3 regions of the Pseudarthrobacter sp. MDT1-40-2 genome follow, and region 3 is predicted to be linked to each of the others. Evidence: riboswitches for the same ligand, from Rfam matches in the RefSeq annotation. Region 3 holds a riboswitch; each other region holds the start of a gene.
What was found. A riboswitch is a leader RNA that binds a small molecule or an ion and turns the genes downstream of it on or off. The one in region 3 is predicted to bind thiamine pyrophosphate.

Region 1 (5,850 bases), on a different contig from region 3:
TGCGGATGGGCGGCCAAAACGGTGGCCACGGACAGCCGCCGTTTCTCACCGCCGGAAAGCGTGTAAGGGTTGGCGTCCACCAGATGCGTAAGCCGCAGCCGCTCCAGGAGTTCGTCCACGCGTTCATCGCCATGGCCAAGGTGCCGGGGGCCGAAGGTCAGTTCATCCAGCACCCGGCTGGTGACAAACTGGTGCTCCGGCTCCTGGAAGACAGTGCCGATCCGGGCAATCAGTTCCTTGGCCTTCCAGCGGTAAGGATCGATTCCGGCACCACGGGAAAGCTCGACGGCGGCCGACACAGTCCCGCCGGCCGGTTCCAACAGGCCGCCAAGAGTCAGCGCCACCGTTGATTTTCCCGAGCCGTTGGGGCCGGTGATGGTGAGCGCCTGCCCGGCGCGGACCGTTGCCTGTACCCCTGTCTGGACGGCGGGCGGCGGTACTTTGCGCAGCCCCCGGCGGGTGGCCCTTCCGCGGGACACGGCGAGGTTTTCGGCTGTCAGCAGCATGGCCGCAGCTGCCGGCGCTGTCCGCGGGCGCGTCAACGGAACGTAGCCCGGTACCCAGACCCCCGCCGTCGCGAGCAGTTCGCGCGCCTGCCCCAGGACCTGGTCCGGCGGGCCGTCAAACAGCACCCCGGAGGGACTTCCGCCAGCGGCGGAAGACGCACCGCGGCCAGGCTGCAGCACCACAATCCGGTCCACCACGTCTTTCCAGACGGATACCCGGTGCTCCACCACCACCAGCGTGGCGCCGGTTTTATCCAGGCACCGGGCCACGGCGTCCCGGACTTCCAGCACACCGGCCGGATCAAGGTTGGCGGTGGGTTCATCCAGCAGGATCAGCCCCGGCCGCATGGCCAGGATGCCGGCGAGCGCAAGCCGCTGCTTTTGCCCGCCGGACAATGCCGACGTCGGGTGGTCCAGTTCCAGCCCGCCCCCGGCAGAGCCTGAACCAGAGTTGCGCAGGCCTACGTCCTCCAGGGCTTCGTGGACCCGCCGCCAGATCTCGTCCCGGGGCACCGCAAGGTTCTCCGCGCCGAACGCGACGTCGTCCGCCAGGCGCGAGAGCACTACCTGGGTTTCCGGGTCCTGCTGCATGAGCCCGGCACGGCCGCGCTGCTCCCGGGGCGGGGCGCCGTCGATCAGCAGTGTTCCGGATTCGTCGGCGTCGTCCTCCTCGTCACCGAGCACCCCGGCGAGGGCATGGAGGAGCGTGGACTTACCGGACCCGGACGGGCCCAGCAGCAGCACCCGTTCGCCGGGGCGGACGTCCAGGTCCAGGCCGGCCACGGCCGGCGTGGTCCGTCCGGCGTGCCGCCATCCCCATCCCTGGGCGGTGATGGCGGCAGGGCGGACGCCGTCGTCGGCTGTTGGCATCAGTTGAAGACGGGCTCCGTTGCGGCCCGGCGGGACGCGAAGGAACTCAACACACCGGTTTTGGCCAAGCCGCGCGTGGCTACCCAGGAGAGGGCACCGGCAATAATCGCACCGGAGATGGCGCAGAAGATGATGTAGGCCAGCTTGTCGGCGCCCGGGTAGAGGATGTTCCAGCCCCAGGGCATGAAGGAGTCATTCAAGCCGCAGAAGAGTCCGGCAGCCGCGCCGGCCAGCAGCGCGGCGGTCAGGTTGTATTTCTGGTGCAGGAAGCTGCCTGTGCTCATGCGTCCGTAGACCAGGAACAGGAACACCAGCTCGGCGCCCAGGCCCTGCAGGAGGCCGGAAATCAGCACGGTCACGCCGTACTGCGAGCCCATGATCAGTTCCCCCGTGGCAGCGACGGTTTCACAGAAAATTGCCGCGCCTGGTTTGCGGATGATCAGCATTCCCAGCACCGCCGGAATCATCCAGCCGCCTGCGATCAGGCCGGTCAGCGGCGGGTAGACGGCGTTCATGGGCGCGGACACCACACCGGCGCCCTGGGACCATGCCCAGAAGATCACGCCGCCGGTCACCGCGATCAGCGCAGCCACCACAATGTCCACTACGCGCCAGCTCTTGCCGGTCTTCTTCGTGCTTACAGTTGTCATTTCTTCTTCCTCCTGAGGTACAGGAGGGGAGAGTTTCCGGCGGGCAAAAAGCCCCTTGTCCGGTAACTCTGAGAACTCGACTCCCTTGCGCCGGTACTAACCGGATCAGGTTCGAGGGTCTGCGGCAGCCCGCACTCTCAGCGCCCACCCGACTTCGCATTACTGCGGAGTACGACGGCGGCGCTCCCCTGTCGTGATAAATCCACCCTTATGGGCTGGTTCAGTTTACACCCGGCGTTCCTTGTGAGCGGCGGAGACGAAAGACTTCTCCCGGCTAGCTGAGCGCGAGATCAACTGCGGCCTCCACATGAATCCGCGTCGTGGGGAACACCGGGACAGGGCTGTCCTCCGCCGTCACGAGCAACTCGATTTCAGTGCATCCCAGAATGATTCCTTCTGCCCCAGCGGCGACGAGGCGCTCCATGATCGCGCGGTACTCGGCGCGGGACTCTTCCCTCACAACGCCGCGGACAAGTTCATCGTAAATAATCCGGTGCACAGTCGCTCGGTCGCGCTGCTCCGGAACGATGACGTCGAGGCCATTGGCGTTGAGCCGGTCTCGGTAGAAATTCTGTTCCATGGTGAACATGGTGCCTAGCAGTCCGACGCGGTTCAGACCATGCTGCTTTATCTGGTTGGACGTGGTGTCGACGATGTGCAGCACGGGGATGGCTACCGCTTCTTCGACGGCGTCAACGACGATATGCATTGTGTTCGTACAGAGTACGAGGATGTCAGCGCCTGCCGCTTCCAACGAGGAAGCTTTCATGGCCAGCATATTGCCGGCCTCCTTCCACTCCCCGCCTGACTGGAGCCGCTCCATATCCGCGAAGTCCATGGAGTCCAGGAGAATGCTGGCCGAGTGGACGCCGCCGAGACGACTCCGTACTAGTTCATTCGCCAATCGATAGTACTCAGCGGTGGATTCCCAACTCATACCACCAAGCATTCCTATGGTTCGCATATTCCCTCCCACTTCTACTGAAGGACGCCTCATGAATAGACAGGATCGTGACGCAATGGCGCAGGCGCAGATAATGAACAACTTCGCTAATGATCCTTCTGGGAACTCCTCACATTTGTAAAGCAATGTCCGTCTACGAGCGTCGACCCCTTAAACCAAGAGGTTAGCGCGTAGCCGATTTGACCTTCACACTAGTGTGAAGGTGGAGACTGAATACCGGCAGGCTCTCCGATGGCGCGGTGCTCTGTCCGGGCGGTGATCCTGTGGATTCCGGCCCCGAGCTTATAAATCAAACGAGCACCCAGGAGTCAACAACTTATGAGTAGTGACACGCGCCTCGCCCCTGCAACAGGGCCCCTCGGCACTGTCACCGTTCCCGAAGGAGCGGTCATCGGCCCGATCGCGACCAGCCCGGCGCCGAGGAAGCGATTGTCTCCGGGCGAGGTTCTGACAATCTCCGTCCTGGTCTTCTCGGCGTTCGTGGCGTTCCTGTCCGAGATGGTGGTCGGGGTGGCGCTGCCGCAAATCATGGACGACCTCAACATCACGGCTACGACCGGGCAGTGGCTCACCACCGGCTACGCCCTCACCCTCGCGGTGATCATCCCGACCACCGGTTACATCATGCAGCGGTTCCAGCTGCGGACAATTTTCATTGTCAGCGTCGGATTGTTCACCCTCGGCACCTTCATCGCGGCCGTCGCACCCGGCTTCGCACTGCTGCTCACAGGCCGAGTTGTGCAAGCCCTCGGTACGGCGGTGTTGGTTCCGCTGCTGATGACGACGTCGATCGGTCTCGTTGCACCGTCTCGTCGTGGACAGATGATGGCGTTAGTCACTGCGGTGTCTGCCGTCGCACCCGCCCTCGGTCCGGCCTTCTCCGGCCTCGTGATGTCTCAGCTGACCTGGCGGTGGTTGTTCATCATCATTTTGCCGCTGTCGCTATTAGGCCTCCTCATCGGGGCCATCAAGATGCCAAACCTCACGACGCCGCGACGCATCGGATTCGACGCGCTGTCGCTGGTGCTCTCCGCGATCGGATTCGGCGCGTTGGTGTACGGCCTGGCGAGTGCTGGCGAATCCCGCGGCGGTCACTTCTCTAGTGCTTTCTGGATCGCGATCCCGCTGGGCCTGCTGGGTATCGCAGCATTCGTGTTGCGGCAGCTCCGATTGCAGCGCCGTGACGCGGCCGTTCTGGACATGCGGATCTTCCTGCATGCCGGGTTCGCACGACCCGGCATCGTCTTCCTCTTCCTGGTGATGGGCGCCTTCAGTCTCGCCACCCTGCTCCCTCTCGTCCTGCAGGAATCGCTCGGAGTCGGTTCGTTGGAGACCGGGCTGCTCATGGTGCCCGGCGGCGCGACCATCGGGGTCGTGTCCCTCCTTGTCGGCCGCTACTACGATCGCATCGGAGCTCGCGGGCTTGCGATCCCGGGAGCCATCGTCGTCGTCGCCGGTTGGTGGTTCATGACGACCTTTACCGAGAACACCTCGATGTGGGTGGTCCTTGCCACTTACGTGTTCGTCTGCGCCGGACAAGCATTCGCCTGGGTCGCTCTCTTCACCATGTCGCTGGGATCCCTTCCCAGTGCTCTCGCTCCGCACGGCAGCGCCGCGCTCAACACCATCCAGCAGCTCGGCGGGGCGGCCGGACTGGCAGTACTCATCGCGGTTCTCAGCTCGAACGCCGACGGCACCGACACTACCTCCATCGCAAATGGTGCACGCGCTGCATTCACAGTCGGCGCTGTTCTCGCAGTCGTCGCCCTCGTGACCGCGGCATTCCTTCCGCGACACAAGCGCAAGGCGGACGATGACCCGATGAGCAGCAGCACCTAAACTGCCGGCTATCGGTCGCGGTGCCGAGCGTCACCCGCCGGAATAACCAGTCGTGGGATACCCCGAATTGACCCCAACTGTGGAGCGAACAGAGTAACCCTGCGCAGCCTGTCCGGGCCTCGCCGGATAGCTACCCCCGCGTCAACCCTTCCGCTAGTGTGAAGGTTGGATCAGGCTTCCGTCACAACCCCTAGAGGATGCATCGTGCGTATAGGAGAACTTGAACAGAAATCCGGCGTACCCGCCCGGATGCTGCGGTATTACGAGGAGCAGGGCCTGGTGACGCCACGCCGCCTCGACAACGGTTACCGGGAGTATGACGAATATCTCGTGGACCGGGTTGGCAAAATCCGTGGACTCATCGATGCAGGCATCCCGACCAGGATCATCGGAAACATCCTGCCCTGCCTGAACCAGCCGCAGACAGTCGTCGTCAACGACGCAGACCCGGAACTCCTGGAGATCCTGCTGCGCGAGCGGGAGAGGATGACTCAAAAGATCGACATCCTCTCCCAGAACCGGGAGGCCATCACTCGCTACATCCACGCCCTGGAGGCCGCGTCCGGCACCCCGAGCGGCCTCGTTACCGACCGACACCTGTCGTAGCAGGGCTCCCGATTTGCCTCTCTGTTGACGCCTGCTATCGGGCCGTCTTTCTCCTCAGGATTTGACCTTCACACTAATGGCAAGGTTGAGAATGAAGGGACAAGGATCGCCAGAGGAGAAGCATGAAAATCGGAATCATCGGGGCGGGCTCCATCGGCTCGACCATCGCTCGGCGGCTCAGCCGCCACGGACATGACGTTAGGATCGCGAACTCACGCGGCCCGGAGACGATCGCTGCTGCAGCCTTGAGCACCGGCGCGCGAGCCGTCACAGCCGCCGAAGCGGCCAACGACGTCGACGTCCTCATCGTCTCGGTTCCGATGAACCGCAACGAGGACATCGCCGCTCACGTCCGGCGCGCCCCCGAGGCCGCGGTGATCATTGACACGTCCAACTACTACCCGGCCCGCGACGG
Region 2 (5,850 bases), 320 kb from region 3:
GATCAGTTCGATGTTGTGGGGATTCAGGATGCCCAGCCCGGTCCCGATCGGCGAGCCCAGCGGCATCACTGCCACCGCCCCCAGGTTTTCCAGCCGCAGCGCCAGTACAGGATCATCATTGGTGTAGGCGAAGACCTTGAAACCGCGGTTAACCAGCTGTTCCGTGGCCTCTACAAGTTCGACGGCGTCCGGCAGCAAGGTGTGCTCGTCCGCTATCACCTCCAGCTTCACCCAATCGGTCTCCAGGGCTTCCCGGGCCAGTTCCGCGGTAAGGACGGCATCCCTGGCAGTGAAGCAGCCGGCGGTATTGGGCAGGACCCGGATGCCCTGGTCCTCCAGCAGCTGGAACAGGGACCCCGTCTCCGCCGGTGAGTACCTGCGCATGGCAACGGTGGTGAGTCCAGTCCCGGAGGCCACGAGCGCCGCACCCAGCCCATCCAGGCTCGGCGCGCCGCCGGTCCCCATGATCAGCCGGGAGCCAAGTTCGACGCCGTTAATCAGGAGCGGTGCGGCGGCCACCTCAGCGGGGGTGCGTGCCGCCGTCGACAGTTCGGTCGCTGGTCGGGTTATCTGTTCAGACATTCCTAGCCTCCTTGTACTGCTGTAACAATTTCCACGTCGTCGCCGTCCGCGAGCGCCGTTGCTGCCCACTGGCTGCGTGGCACAACGGCTGCGTTGCGGGCTACCGCCACGCCGAGTTTGCGTCCGTCCGTGGCCTGCCCGTTGGCTGCCAGCGGACGGCCCGTCACTTGGGTGACCAGCGCACTGAGTGAGGTACCGGGGTCCAGCGGATGGTTTTCGCCATTGAGGGTGATGTTCATCGGGTTTCCTGTTGTTCGAACGGAAGATCCTGCAGTGGATGGCGGCCTGGTCCTGGCGGCGCCGCGGCTGCTGGGAAGCGGTCCGGAAGGAAGGGCCTCCAGCGCGGATCCGGCTCCCCGTCAGCCAGTTCGCGGCAGATGCGGGCCGCCACCGGGGCGAGCAAAACTCCGTGGCGGAAGAATCCGGTGGCAATCACCAGTCCCTCAACGTGCCCGGCGGCCGATGCCACCCTGCCCAGGAACGGCGCATTGTCGGGGGTGGCAGGCCTGGCGCGGGCAGTGCTTTCCAGCAGTTCGAGCTCGGCGACGGCGGGGACCAGCTGCTGGGCATCGCGGAGCAACTGGTATACGCCCCCTGCCGAAACCGCATTGGAACCGTTGTTGAACGCGTGGCCGGACAACGCGTCTTCGCGCTGGGTGGCCCCGATCACCACCGTCCCGTCGGTGCGCGGCACGATGTATACGGGAACGCCATGCACCAGGCCGCGGATGGTGGCGGTCAGCAGGGGCAGCAGACGCTCAGGAACACGCAGCCGCAGGATGTCCCCATGGACCGGCCGCAGGGGCAAGTGCAGTCCATCGGGGAGGCCGGCCAACTGCCCGGCATGCAGTCCGTTCGCCACGATCGTCTCAGCGGCAAGCACCTCTCCCCCGCCACGCAGGCGCACCCCGGTGACCTTCCCGCCGTCGTACATCAGTTCTTCGGCCGCCGCCTGGATGGCAAAGCCGCCGACGGCGTTTTCGACGCCTGCACTGCCGTCCTGTTTCCCGCCCAGCGCGTCTCGGAGAGCCTTGATCAGCAGCCGCGGATCCACCTGGTGGTCATCGGGGGTATGGAGGGCGCAGGAAATACCGGGGCTCAACAGCGGCTCGCGGTTGCGGGCTTCCCTGATGGTCAAGGGCTCCACGGCGAGTCCGCGCTCCAGCTGGACCCGGCGCAGGTCAAGGAGCGCCGTGCGGTCCGCCGCGCCGGCACCCACCGTGAGGGTCGGCGTCGTCAAATATCCGGTGGCGGTTCCAGAGCTCAAGGCGAGGGCCTCCGCGAAGGACGGCCACATCGCGGAAGATTCCACCATCAGCTCCAGGAGGTCCTCTTCCTGGTAGTGGTATTCGCTGACCGCGGCCAGCATTCCGGCGGCCGCCCAGCTGGCACCGGAGCCCGGAGCATCATCGATCAGGGCCACGGAACGGCCGGTGCGCTGGAACTCCCAGGCCACGGCGTGGCCGATCACTCCTCCGCCGATCACGGCGACGTCGGCACGGAAGCTTTGTGCCGTGGCGGCTGCAGCGTCCATCCTTGGATTCCTTCCCTACGCCGGTACTAGCCGGATCAGGTCAAGCGGTCGGCTCTGATGCCCTCTCAGCCTTGCCGTCTCCATGACGGTCATATTGGCTCCCGCAGTACCTCCCCAGCTTAGAGGAATTAGGCTGGATCCATGACAGCCCGCCCGGACCTCAGCTCTGCCCGCCTTTACCTCTGCACCGATGCCCGCACCGAACGGGGCGATTTCGAAACCTTCGTAAACGCCGCTTTCGCGGGCGGCGTGGACATTATCCAGTTGAGGGACAAGACCATTGAGGCCGCCCAGGAGCTCGAACTCCTTGAGGTGCTCAGGAGGGCTGCCGAACGTCATGAACGGCTGTGGGCGGTAAATGACCGTGCCGACATTGCGCTGCTCTCCGGAACCCCTGTTTTCCATGTCGGCCAAAAAGACCTCCCCACGGCGAAGGTGCGGAGCCTGCTTGGCGCAGCACCCATCGTTGGCCTGTCCTCACATACCCCGGAGCAGGTGGACGCCGCCATCGCCGATGCCCGCGCCGGAAACCTGGACTACTTCTGCGTCGGACCGGTCTGGGCCACCCCCACCAAGCCGGGACGCGCCGCCGTCGGGCTCGATCTGGTGCGGCATGCTGCCGCATCCGCTGGAACGGGCGGCACCGATGTCCCGTGGTTCGCCATTGGCGGCATCGATCACGGCAATGTGCGGGAGGTCGTGGAAGCCGGTGCCAGCCGTATCGTCGTGGTCCGGGCCATTACCCACGCACCGGATCCCGCACAAGCGGCAGCAGACCTCCTGTCAGCGCTTGACGCCGGACGGCGCGTCGTCGCCTGATACCGGACGGCGCGTCAGCGCCTGATACCGGGGTTTTGATGCGGGGTTTTTTGATCCTGCCGGTATATCAGTGTGGCGGGCCCAGTTCAGTGGGATCCATCAGGGCGGTCTCCGGCGTGCAGCCCAGCTCGCCGGGCTCAAGCCGGATGGGCGCAGGCCGCACCCGCGAGACCACACCGTCCACGCGGGCAACGAGAACGCAATCGCCGGGTGCGGCTCCCATGGCAACGCCTATGCTGTCACTGACCACGACCACAGCAGGCGGGGCGAGCTCCTCGTATTCACCCGTGGGTGCTTCCAACAACGCCAGTATCCGTGAGGCGATGTAGTCACCATCGCCATCGGGCACTGCTGCTGGGGTCATTTCGGAAAGCACTCGTACCGCTGCCTCTTCCGCGTTGGCAGCTACTACAAAGCGGATGCTGGTGTCGATTGGCGGAATGACAGGAGCCACATTTGCCGGACATGGTTGTTCGCGGAAGTAATCGTCACCCTCCCAGACCCGCCTGTCGTTTGCGCCATATCGATCGAACTCAACTTCGTAGCAGGCATCAAACGGTTTCGCGGTGGACGTGCCCGGCATCTGGACCCGAAACGTCAGGGCTCCGAACGGATCCTCTACGCGGTCCGCCTCCCGCTCCTCGATGCCCACCAGGCTCAGCGTGGCGGCGGTCTCGGCATCGTTACTCATCAGATCGACGGCGGACCGTGCGAAACCGTTGATGTCGTTATGGCGGTCACCAGCGAAAGACCTCACAAAGTTGCCAAGGAACTCCCGTGCGAAGGTGCTGCGGGAAGTCATGGACGCACCCGAGCATCCGGCCAACGAGACTGCAATCATCAAGACCACGGCGGTTCGGGATACATATCCGGTGAGCATGGTGGTCAGTCTAGGGAGTTCGCTTCTGCGTGCTGGAAGATGTGCCACCCGCCCATAGGTACCACGTGCCTGCGCTGCCCTAGAATTTGAGGCACACGGCCATGATTTTGGTCGTGGGAACTGCTTCTCCAAAGTGGGTGCCGGCAGCGAAGAAGCGGAGTATCTCCGGGAGGTTGTTGTGTTCCAGACCAGCAACGAAGACATCAGGAGAGCGTTCAACAAGAACGCCCGTCACTATGACCGATGGATGTTTTTCTTTGAGCGCCATGTCGCTGCGGGGGCCCGGGCCTGGGCTGTTTCGATGGCCCGCGGAGCGGTAATTGAGATAGGCGTGGGCTCCGGCCTGAACCTGCCGCTGTATGGTCCCGATGTACAGCACGTGACAGGAATTGAACTTTCCGAAGAAATGCTCGCCATCGCCCGCAAGCGCGCGGAAGAAAGCAGGCTCAGTCGCGTCGAGTTGCATCATGGTGATGCGCAGGCCTTGGCCTTGCCGTCAGAGACTGCCGACACCGTCATCTCCACCTTCACGTTCTGCACCATCCCTGATCCGCTTGCCGCCAGCCGTGAGGCATACCGTGTACTCCGCCCGGGCGGGTTGTTCGTCCTGGCTGAACACGGGCGGTCAACGAGTGTTTTGGCACGTGCCGTTATGCGCGCGATCGAACCACTGTGCATCCGCATCAGCGCAGATCACATAACCCGTGATCCTGTGCCGTACCTGCAGAGCGCGGGATTCACCATCACTGAAGTTAGGCGCGGCGGACCAGGCAATGTCGTTTTTCGGATTCTTGCAAGCAAACAACAAACCCCATGACGCCGGACCTTCTCATGCCTTAGGAGCGCACCAAGCGGGCCTGCACCCAAGACGGGAGCTGTTAGCTGGCTGAGCGGCGGCGAGACGCCACGGCAAAACCGGGTTACGCTAAATTTCGTGTCGCATCCTCGCCTGGGACCCAGCGTCCATGACCGGAACAACGCCCTTGCCGAAGCTCTGAGCGTGCTGCGGACCGAGCTGGAGCTGCCGGGACCGTTCCCTGACGATGCGCTCAAGGATGCCCTCGAGTCCGTGGAAAACCACAGGCTTCCGGAGTTCGATCTGACGCACGTTGAATTCATCACGATCGATCCCGCTTCTTCGACGGACCTGGACCAGGCCCTGTACATCGAGCGTGCCGGCCAGGGTTACCGGGTGCTCTACGCCATCGCGGACGTCCCTTCCTTCGTCGCGGCCGGTGGACCGCTCGATGCGGAAACCCGCCGCCGCGGACAGACCTTCTACGCGCCCGATGGCCGGATTCCGCTCCATCCGGAGGTCATCAGCGAGCAGGCCGGCAGCCTACTGGCGGACCAACTGTGTGCGGCCTATGTCTGGGAATTCGGGTTGGCTGCGGACGCCGGTGTCGAATCGATGAACGTACGCCGGGCGGCCGTGCGCAGCCGGGCCAAGCTGAGCTACGCGGGAGTGCAGGCGGAGCTCGATGCCGGCACGGCCCGTCCCGTGCTCGAACTCCTGAAAGAGGTGGGCCTCAAGCGGGTTGAACTTGAAAGGGCCCGCGGCGGAGCCAGCCTGAACATTCCAGAGCAGGAAATCGTGCAACTGCCCGACGGCGGTTACCGGATTGCCGCCGCGCCACAGCTTCCCGTGGAGGACTGGAATGCCCAGCTTTCGCTGATGACAGGTATGGCGGCGGCGTCCCTGATGGTGGCTGGCAAGGTGGGGATACTGCGTACCATGCCGGCACCGGACGAACGCTCACTGCGGCACTTTAAGCGGCAGACCACCGCCTTGGGCAAGCCCTGGGATGATTCCCTCAGTTACGGCGAATACCTGCGTACCCTGGATCCCGCTGATCCGCGACAGCTGGCCGTCCTGCATTCGGCGGGGATGCTGTTCCGCGGCGCGGGCTACACCACCTTCGACGGCGCCGTCCCCGACAATTCCGTGCAATCAGCCATCGGTGCACCCTACGCCCACACCACTGCTCCGCTGCGCCGGCTGGTGGACCGGTTTGTGCTGGTGATCTGTGAGGCC
Region 3 (5,850 bases):
AATCTTCGTTCGCCGAGGACGCCGCCATTGTGTTGCGTTCCCTGGCGGACTCCGGCCGGGGTGTGGCTGGAGGCCATGTAGTGGCTCATTCCCAGGGTGCCATCGCGGCGATCATGGCTGCCCTAGAGCGTCCGGACCTGGTCCGCTCCTTGACCCTGGTTGAGCCGGCCTGCCTGTCCCTGACTGCCGAACTGCCGGCTACGGCTGCCCACATCGAGTTGATGAAGCCCCTGTTTGATGTGCGCCACCAGCTCAGCGACCATGATTTCCAGCGGGAATTTGTGCGCCGGATGTTCGCTGCGGATGCAAGGGAATCCGCCACGCCGGAGGAGCAACGGCAGGCCCGGCGGCTGCGCCTGCAGGCGCCGCCCTGGGAAGCTCCGCTGCAGATCGTTCCCGGCGTCCCAACACTGGTGCTCACCGGGGGTTGGGAACCGTTGTACGAAGAGATCGCCGGTTACCTGCGTGAGACCGGTGCCGTGCATCGGATTGCAGCAGGCGGGCACCGGCCCCACGATTCTCCCGAGGGCGACCGATATATCCGGTCCTTTATTGCTGAGGCGAGCCGGAGCCGGCAGCCCCGGGCGTCCTGAGAAACCTAGCCGTCGGCAGGAACTTTGGGCTCGGGCAGGTATACCTTGGCGCCGGAAGCCAGGAATTCCTCGCTCTTTTCCTTCATTCCGCTGTACAACCCGGCAATGGCGGCCTGGGAATCTGCTGAACCGTATTCGTTCCGGATATCTTGGCTGATCTTCATGGAGCAGAACTTGGGCCCGCACATGGAACAGAAGTGTGCCGTCTTGGCCGGCTCGGCGGGCAATGTTTCGTCGTGGAAGGCCTCGGCCGTTACCGGGTCAAGGGACAGTGCGAACTGGTCGCGCCAACGGAACTCGAACCGGGCTTTGGACAATGCGTCATCCCGTTCATGGGCACCCGGGTGTCCCTTGGCCAGGTCGGCCGCGTGGGCGGCGATCTTGTAGGTGATCACGCCGGTCTTGACATCGTCCTTGTTGGGCAGTCCCAGGTGCTCCTTGGGGGTGACGTAGCAGAGCATGGCCGTGCCGTAGCGGGCGATTTCCGTGGCGCCAATAGCCGAGGTGATGTGGTCATAGCCCGGCGCAATGTCCGTCACCAACGGACCAAGCGTGTAAAACGGCGCTCCCTTGCACAGCTCCTGCTGCCGTTCCACGTTCTCCCGCACCAGGTGGAACGGCACGTGGCCCGGCCCCTCCACCATGACCTGCACGTCGTACTCCCAGGCGCGCTGCGTCAGTTCAGCCAAGGTATCCAGCTCGGCGAACTGCGCGGCATCGTTGGCGTCCGCCGTCGAACCCGGACGCAGGCCGTCGCCCAGCGAAAAGGCGACGTCGTACCGGGCGAAGATTTCGCACAGCTCGTCAAAGTGCGTGTAGAGGAAGTTCTCCTGGTGGTGCGCCAGGCACCAGCCAGCCATGATGGAACCGCCCCGGGACACGATTCCAGTAACCCGGTTGGCCGTGAGCGGTACGTAGCGCAGCAGGACGCCGGCGTGGATGGTCATGTAATCCACGCCCTGCTCGCACTGCTCGATCACGGTGTCCCTGAAAATCTCCCAGGTCAGGGCATTGGCCTCGCCGTTCACTTTTTCCAGTGCCTGGTAGATGGGCACGGTGCCGATCGGAACCGGCGAATTACGGATAAGCCACTCCCGGGTGGTGTGGATATCGTCGCCGGTGGAGAGGTCCATCACCGTGTCGGCACCCCATTGCGTGGCCCACTGCAGCTTGTCCACCTCTTCGGCGACGGAACTGGTGACAGCCGAGTTGCCGATGTTCGCATTGATCTTCACCAGGAAGGCCTTTCCGATGATCATCGGTTCGGACTCCGGGTGGTTGATGTTGTTGGGGATGATCGCCCGGCCGGCTGCCACCTCTGAGCGCACCAGCTCTACATCGCAGTTCTCCCTCAGCGCGACGAACTGCATTTCCTGGGTGATGGCGCCCTGCCGGGCGTAGTGCATCTGCGTCACTGTCTTGCCGTCGACGGCGCGGCGGGGCACGGGCCGCGCCCCCTTCCACTCAGCAGAGGCGGCGCCCCGGCGCACTGCGGACCGCCCGTCGTCGAGCAGGTTGCGTTCCCGGCCGGTATAGGGCTCAGTGTCACCACGCCCCTCAATCCATTCCGAGCGGAAGGGCGGCAGGCCCACCACTGGATCGCTTCCCGGCCCGGCGGTCCGGTACACCCGGAACGGCTCATTAGCCCGGCCGTTGGGTGAGGGTTCCAGCAAAATCTCTGTGACGGGGACTCTGATTCCGGCGGTTTCATCACTGATATATGCCAGCGAATGGGACTTCAACGACTGGGTTTCAGGGGTGGCAGCTTCATGGTGGACAGGGCTTTGCCGTGTTACGGGGGTACTCAATGAATACTCACTTCCTTCGCCGGCATTACCCGGACAGGTTCAACGGTCGCAGGCTGCGTCAGCCCGATCTCAGCCCCTGCAAGGGCACCCGTGTGGTCAAGAGGAAAGCTATCACAGCTGCTGCGGAGGGCACTGTCACATTGCATCCGGCCATAGGGTGGTGGCATGGCCGGCATCATCGAATTCAGCGGAACTGTGCTCACTGCACCTGCAACGGAACGGCGGGGCCTCTGGTCCGTTGACGGCAGGCTGACGTTCAACCGCCCGGAAGGCGTCCCGGAGCTGGTCCTCGATGGTTGGGTCCTTCCCGGGTTTGTTGATGCCCACTGCCACGTCGGGCTCGGTCCCGGCGGAGTGGTGGACGCTGCTGCTGCCGAAGAACAAGCCCGCACGGACCTGGCAGCCGGAACGCTGCTGATCCGGGATGCCGGGTCTCCCGCGGACACCCGTTGGCTGCAGGGACGCGCAGACATGCCGGTCATCATCCGGGCAGGACGCCACATCGCCAGGACCCGCAGGTACCTCCGTGGTTTCGCCCAGGAAACCGAGCCGGATGGCCTGGTTGAGGCTGTGCGCAAGCAGGCCCGGTCAGGTGACGGGTGGATCAAACTGGTGGGGGACTGGATCGACCGCGACGCCGGTGACCTGGCGCCGTCGTTTCCGGCCGCCGTCGTCAAGGACGCGGTCCGCGCTGCACATGATGAAGGCGCGCGGGTGACCGCCCACTGTTTCGGGGAGCAAAGCCTTGATGACATGCTCGACGCCGGAATGGACTGTGTTGAGCACGCCACCGGCCTGCTTCCGAGGCATCTCCCGCGCTTCGTTGAGCAGGGCGTGCCGATCGTGCCCACCCTGATCAATATCGCCACGTTCCCGGACATTGCCGCCCAGGCAGGGCCGAAGTTCCCCCGCTATGCCGCGCACATGCTCGCCCTGTGGGAACGGCGCAACGAACGCGTCCTGGAAGCGTTCGAAGCGGGCGTCCGGATCTTCGCCGGCACGGATGCGGGCAGTGTCATCGGGCACGGCAGGATCGCGGATGAGATCCTGGCCCTCCACCGTGCCGGTCTGCCCATGGCCGCCGCGCTGGACGCCGCCGGCTGGGCGGCGCGGGACTGGCTGGGCGCTCAGGGCCTTTCGGAGGGTGCGAGGGCGGACGTCGTCATCTGCCGTGAGGATCCCCGGGCAGTACCGGAAACCATCAGCCGGCTGGCTCAGGTGGTGCTGGGCGGGCAGGTGCATGCCGGAAGCGGGACTAGGGGGCCAAAAACCCTTGATTTAAATTGAAGCTTCAAGTAAATTGGGGGTAGCGGCCCTCCAACCCCGAAGGCCATGCGATCGGGAGAGTTAAATGAATGCAGAAGCCGCCAGCCAGGACCTCCTTCCTGCCGGGCTCACCATGGGCACCGTGATGCTCAAGGTGGGAAACATGAAGGCCATGACCGACTACTACCAGCGTGCCCTCGGCCTGGTAGTAGTGGCAGAGCAGGATGGCGGCGTCTACCTTGGCAGACTGGGCCGTCCGCTAATCCACCTGGCGCCGGCGTTGGGCCTGCAGTTGCCGTCCCGGGGGGAAGCCGGCCTCTTCCATACAGCCCTCCTGTTTGAAGACCAGGCCTCCCTGGCGGCCACCGTGGCAACTGCCGCGCAGTTCGAGCCGGCGCTCTACGTTGGCAGCGCCGACCACCTGGTGAGCGAGGCGTTCTACTTCACTGATCCGGAAGACAACGGCATCGAGCTGTACCGGGACCGTCCGCGCGAGGACTGGAGCTGGGAGGGCAGGAGCGTGGTGATGGACAGCCTGACGTTGCCCCCGCAACGTTTCCTCGAGGCGCACCTGACGGAACAGTCCCTCGCATCCCAGCAGGACACCGGCGCCGGCGTTGGCCACGTCCACTTGCAGGTGGGCGACGTGCAGACTGCCCAGGACTTCTATGTAGGCATCCTGGGCTTCGAAAAGACCGCCGGCTGGCACGGCCAGGCGTTGTTCGTTTCCGCCGGCGGCTACCACCACCACATGGCCATGAATATCTGGAACAGCAGGGGAGCCGGGCCGCGGCGCGACACGCTGGGCCTCGGCGAAGTGCTGATCCAGGTGCCGGGAACTGACGACGTCGGGGCGCTGGCTGATCGCTTGAAGGTCGCCGGAGTAACGTCCCACCACACCGGCGCCGAGTTGCGCTTCGAGGACCCGTGGCGCAACCGGATCCGCGTCGCCGCCGGCTGACTGCGAGGTCCGGGAACTGTGGGTTAGGCTGATTCCGAACGCCGGCGCGGCCACCTTTGGCAACTCCCACCGGCCGGTAACAGTAACGAAAATGAGGACCGTCCCATGGGCTTTACCGAGATCTTTGTTTCCACCCACAAGGGTGCCCTGGCGCGGGCGGCGGAACTCGACGACGGCGCCGGGCAGGCAGCCGAAGGCGTACGCATTCCCGGGATCAGCGACTTCGAAATCGAACAGCTCGGTGCCCTGGCCGGTGCTGCCGTGCATACCTCCGGAGCGGATACGGAGCTGTCCATGGTGGACATCGCCAGCGACTCACTGCTCGGTGTGCCGGAGCCGATGGTACGGGCGTTGGTTGAACTGCTGACCTACGAACGGGAAGATTCCGAGGGGGTTGGTGACGTCCTGGTGGACGTCGCGGCCAAGTGGGCGGCGCAGGAAGACATGCCGTTCGACGCAGGCCAGGCTGCCGGATATGTACGCCGGGTGGCAGAACTTGCCGCCCTGGTGGAGGAATCCGAACGCACCGGACTCTATGTCTGGTCAAGCTGAACCAAGTTAAACCACGGACTGTGAGGCCGGGACATGCCCCCGGCTCGAATTTGCGCCGCTCATCTGGCACAATAGACAGGTACTCGATCTGCGCGGCCCCTCTCTCCGTGTCCGGATCCTGTCCTTTGAATCCCCAAGTATGGCCCGCCCCACGGGTGCAGAACGTCGGATTCGCCCCCTTTCTGAAACAGGAGTGACCACAAAAGTGGCCGTAAAGATTCGCCTTAAGCGCTTTGGTAAGATGCGCGCCCCGTACTACCGCATCGTCGTCATGGATGCCCGCTCCAAGCGGGATGGCCGTGCCATCGAGGAGATCGGCAAGTACCACCCCACCGAAGAGCCTTCATACATCGAGGTCGACACCGACCGCGCCCAGTACTGGCTCGGAGTCGGCGCACAGCCGTCCGAGCAGGTTGCTGCGATCCTGAAGATCACCGGTGACTGGCAGAAGTTCAAGGGCCTGCCGGGCCAGGAGGGCACCCTCCGGACGAAGGCTCCCAAGGAAGCTTTCGTCACCCCGGAAAAGGGTTCCGTGATCATCCCGGAAGCCATCACCAAGAAAGCAAAGACCGAAGCTCCGGCCGACGCCGAAGCAGAGTCCACCGAGGCTGAGTAAGTTGCTGGCTGACGCGCTCGAGCACCTCGTCCGGGGAATCGTTGATTCTCCGGA

Region 1: it holds a riboswitch for thiamine pyrophosphate, as region 3 does, so the genes downstream of both, AC50X5_RS15925 (ECF transporter S component) here and thiC (phosphomethylpyrimidine synthase ThiC) in region 3, are expected to answer to the same signal.
Region 2: it holds a riboswitch for thiamine pyrophosphate, as region 3 does, so the genes downstream of both, thiO (glycine oxidase ThiO) here and thiC (phosphomethylpyrimidine synthase ThiC) in region 3, are expected to answer to the same signal.

The regions. Positions count from the first base shown of each region.
Region 1 is NZ_JBWZCL010000008.1:2,681-8,530, forward strand. Features, by position in the region: gene AC50X5_RS15920 (ABC transporter ATP-binding protein) at 1-1,376, opposite strand, end outside; gene AC50X5_RS15925 (ECF transporter S component) at 1,376-2,026, opposite strand; TPP riboswitch at 2,091-2,226, opposite strand; gene AC50X5_RS15930 (aspartate/glutamate racemase family protein) at 2,301-3,023, opposite strand; gene AC50X5_RS15935 (DHA2 family efflux MFS transporter permease subunit) at 3,309-4,829, shown strand; gene AC50X5_RS15940 (MerR family transcriptional regulator) at 5,034-5,435, shown strand; gene AC50X5_RS15945 (NADPH-dependent F420 reductase) at 5,558-5,850, shown strand, end outside.
Region 2 is NZ_JBWZCL010000001.1:624,938-630,787, forward strand. Features, by position in the region: gene AC50X5_RS02885 (thiazole synthase) at 1-582, opposite strand, end outside; gene thiS (sulfur carrier protein ThiS) at 585-821, opposite strand; gene thiO (glycine oxidase ThiO) at 818-2,116, opposite strand; TPP riboswitch at 2,112-2,231, opposite strand; gene thiE (thiamine phosphate synthase) at 2,258-2,935, shown strand; gene AC50X5_RS02905 (hypothetical protein) at 3,003-3,815, opposite strand; gene AC50X5_RS02910 (class I SAM-dependent methyltransferase) at 3,949-4,632, shown strand; gene AC50X5_RS02915 (RNB domain-containing ribonuclease) at 4,750-5,850, shown strand, end outside.
Region 3 is NZ_JBWZCL010000001.1:301,201-307,050, reverse strand. Features, by position in the region: gene AC50X5_RS01455 (alpha/beta fold hydrolase) at 1-593, shown strand, start outside; gene thiC (phosphomethylpyrimidine synthase ThiC) at 599-2,401, opposite strand; TPP riboswitch at 2,396-2,503, opposite strand; gene AC50X5_RS01445 (amidohydrolase family protein) at 2,567-3,688, shown strand; gene AC50X5_RS01440 (VOC family protein) at 3,753-4,628, shown strand; gene AC50X5_RS01435 (hypothetical protein) at 4,734-5,180, shown strand; gene rpsP (30S ribosomal protein S16) at 5,386-5,796, shown strand; gene AC50X5_RS01425 (RNA-binding protein) at 5,798-5,850, shown strand, end outside.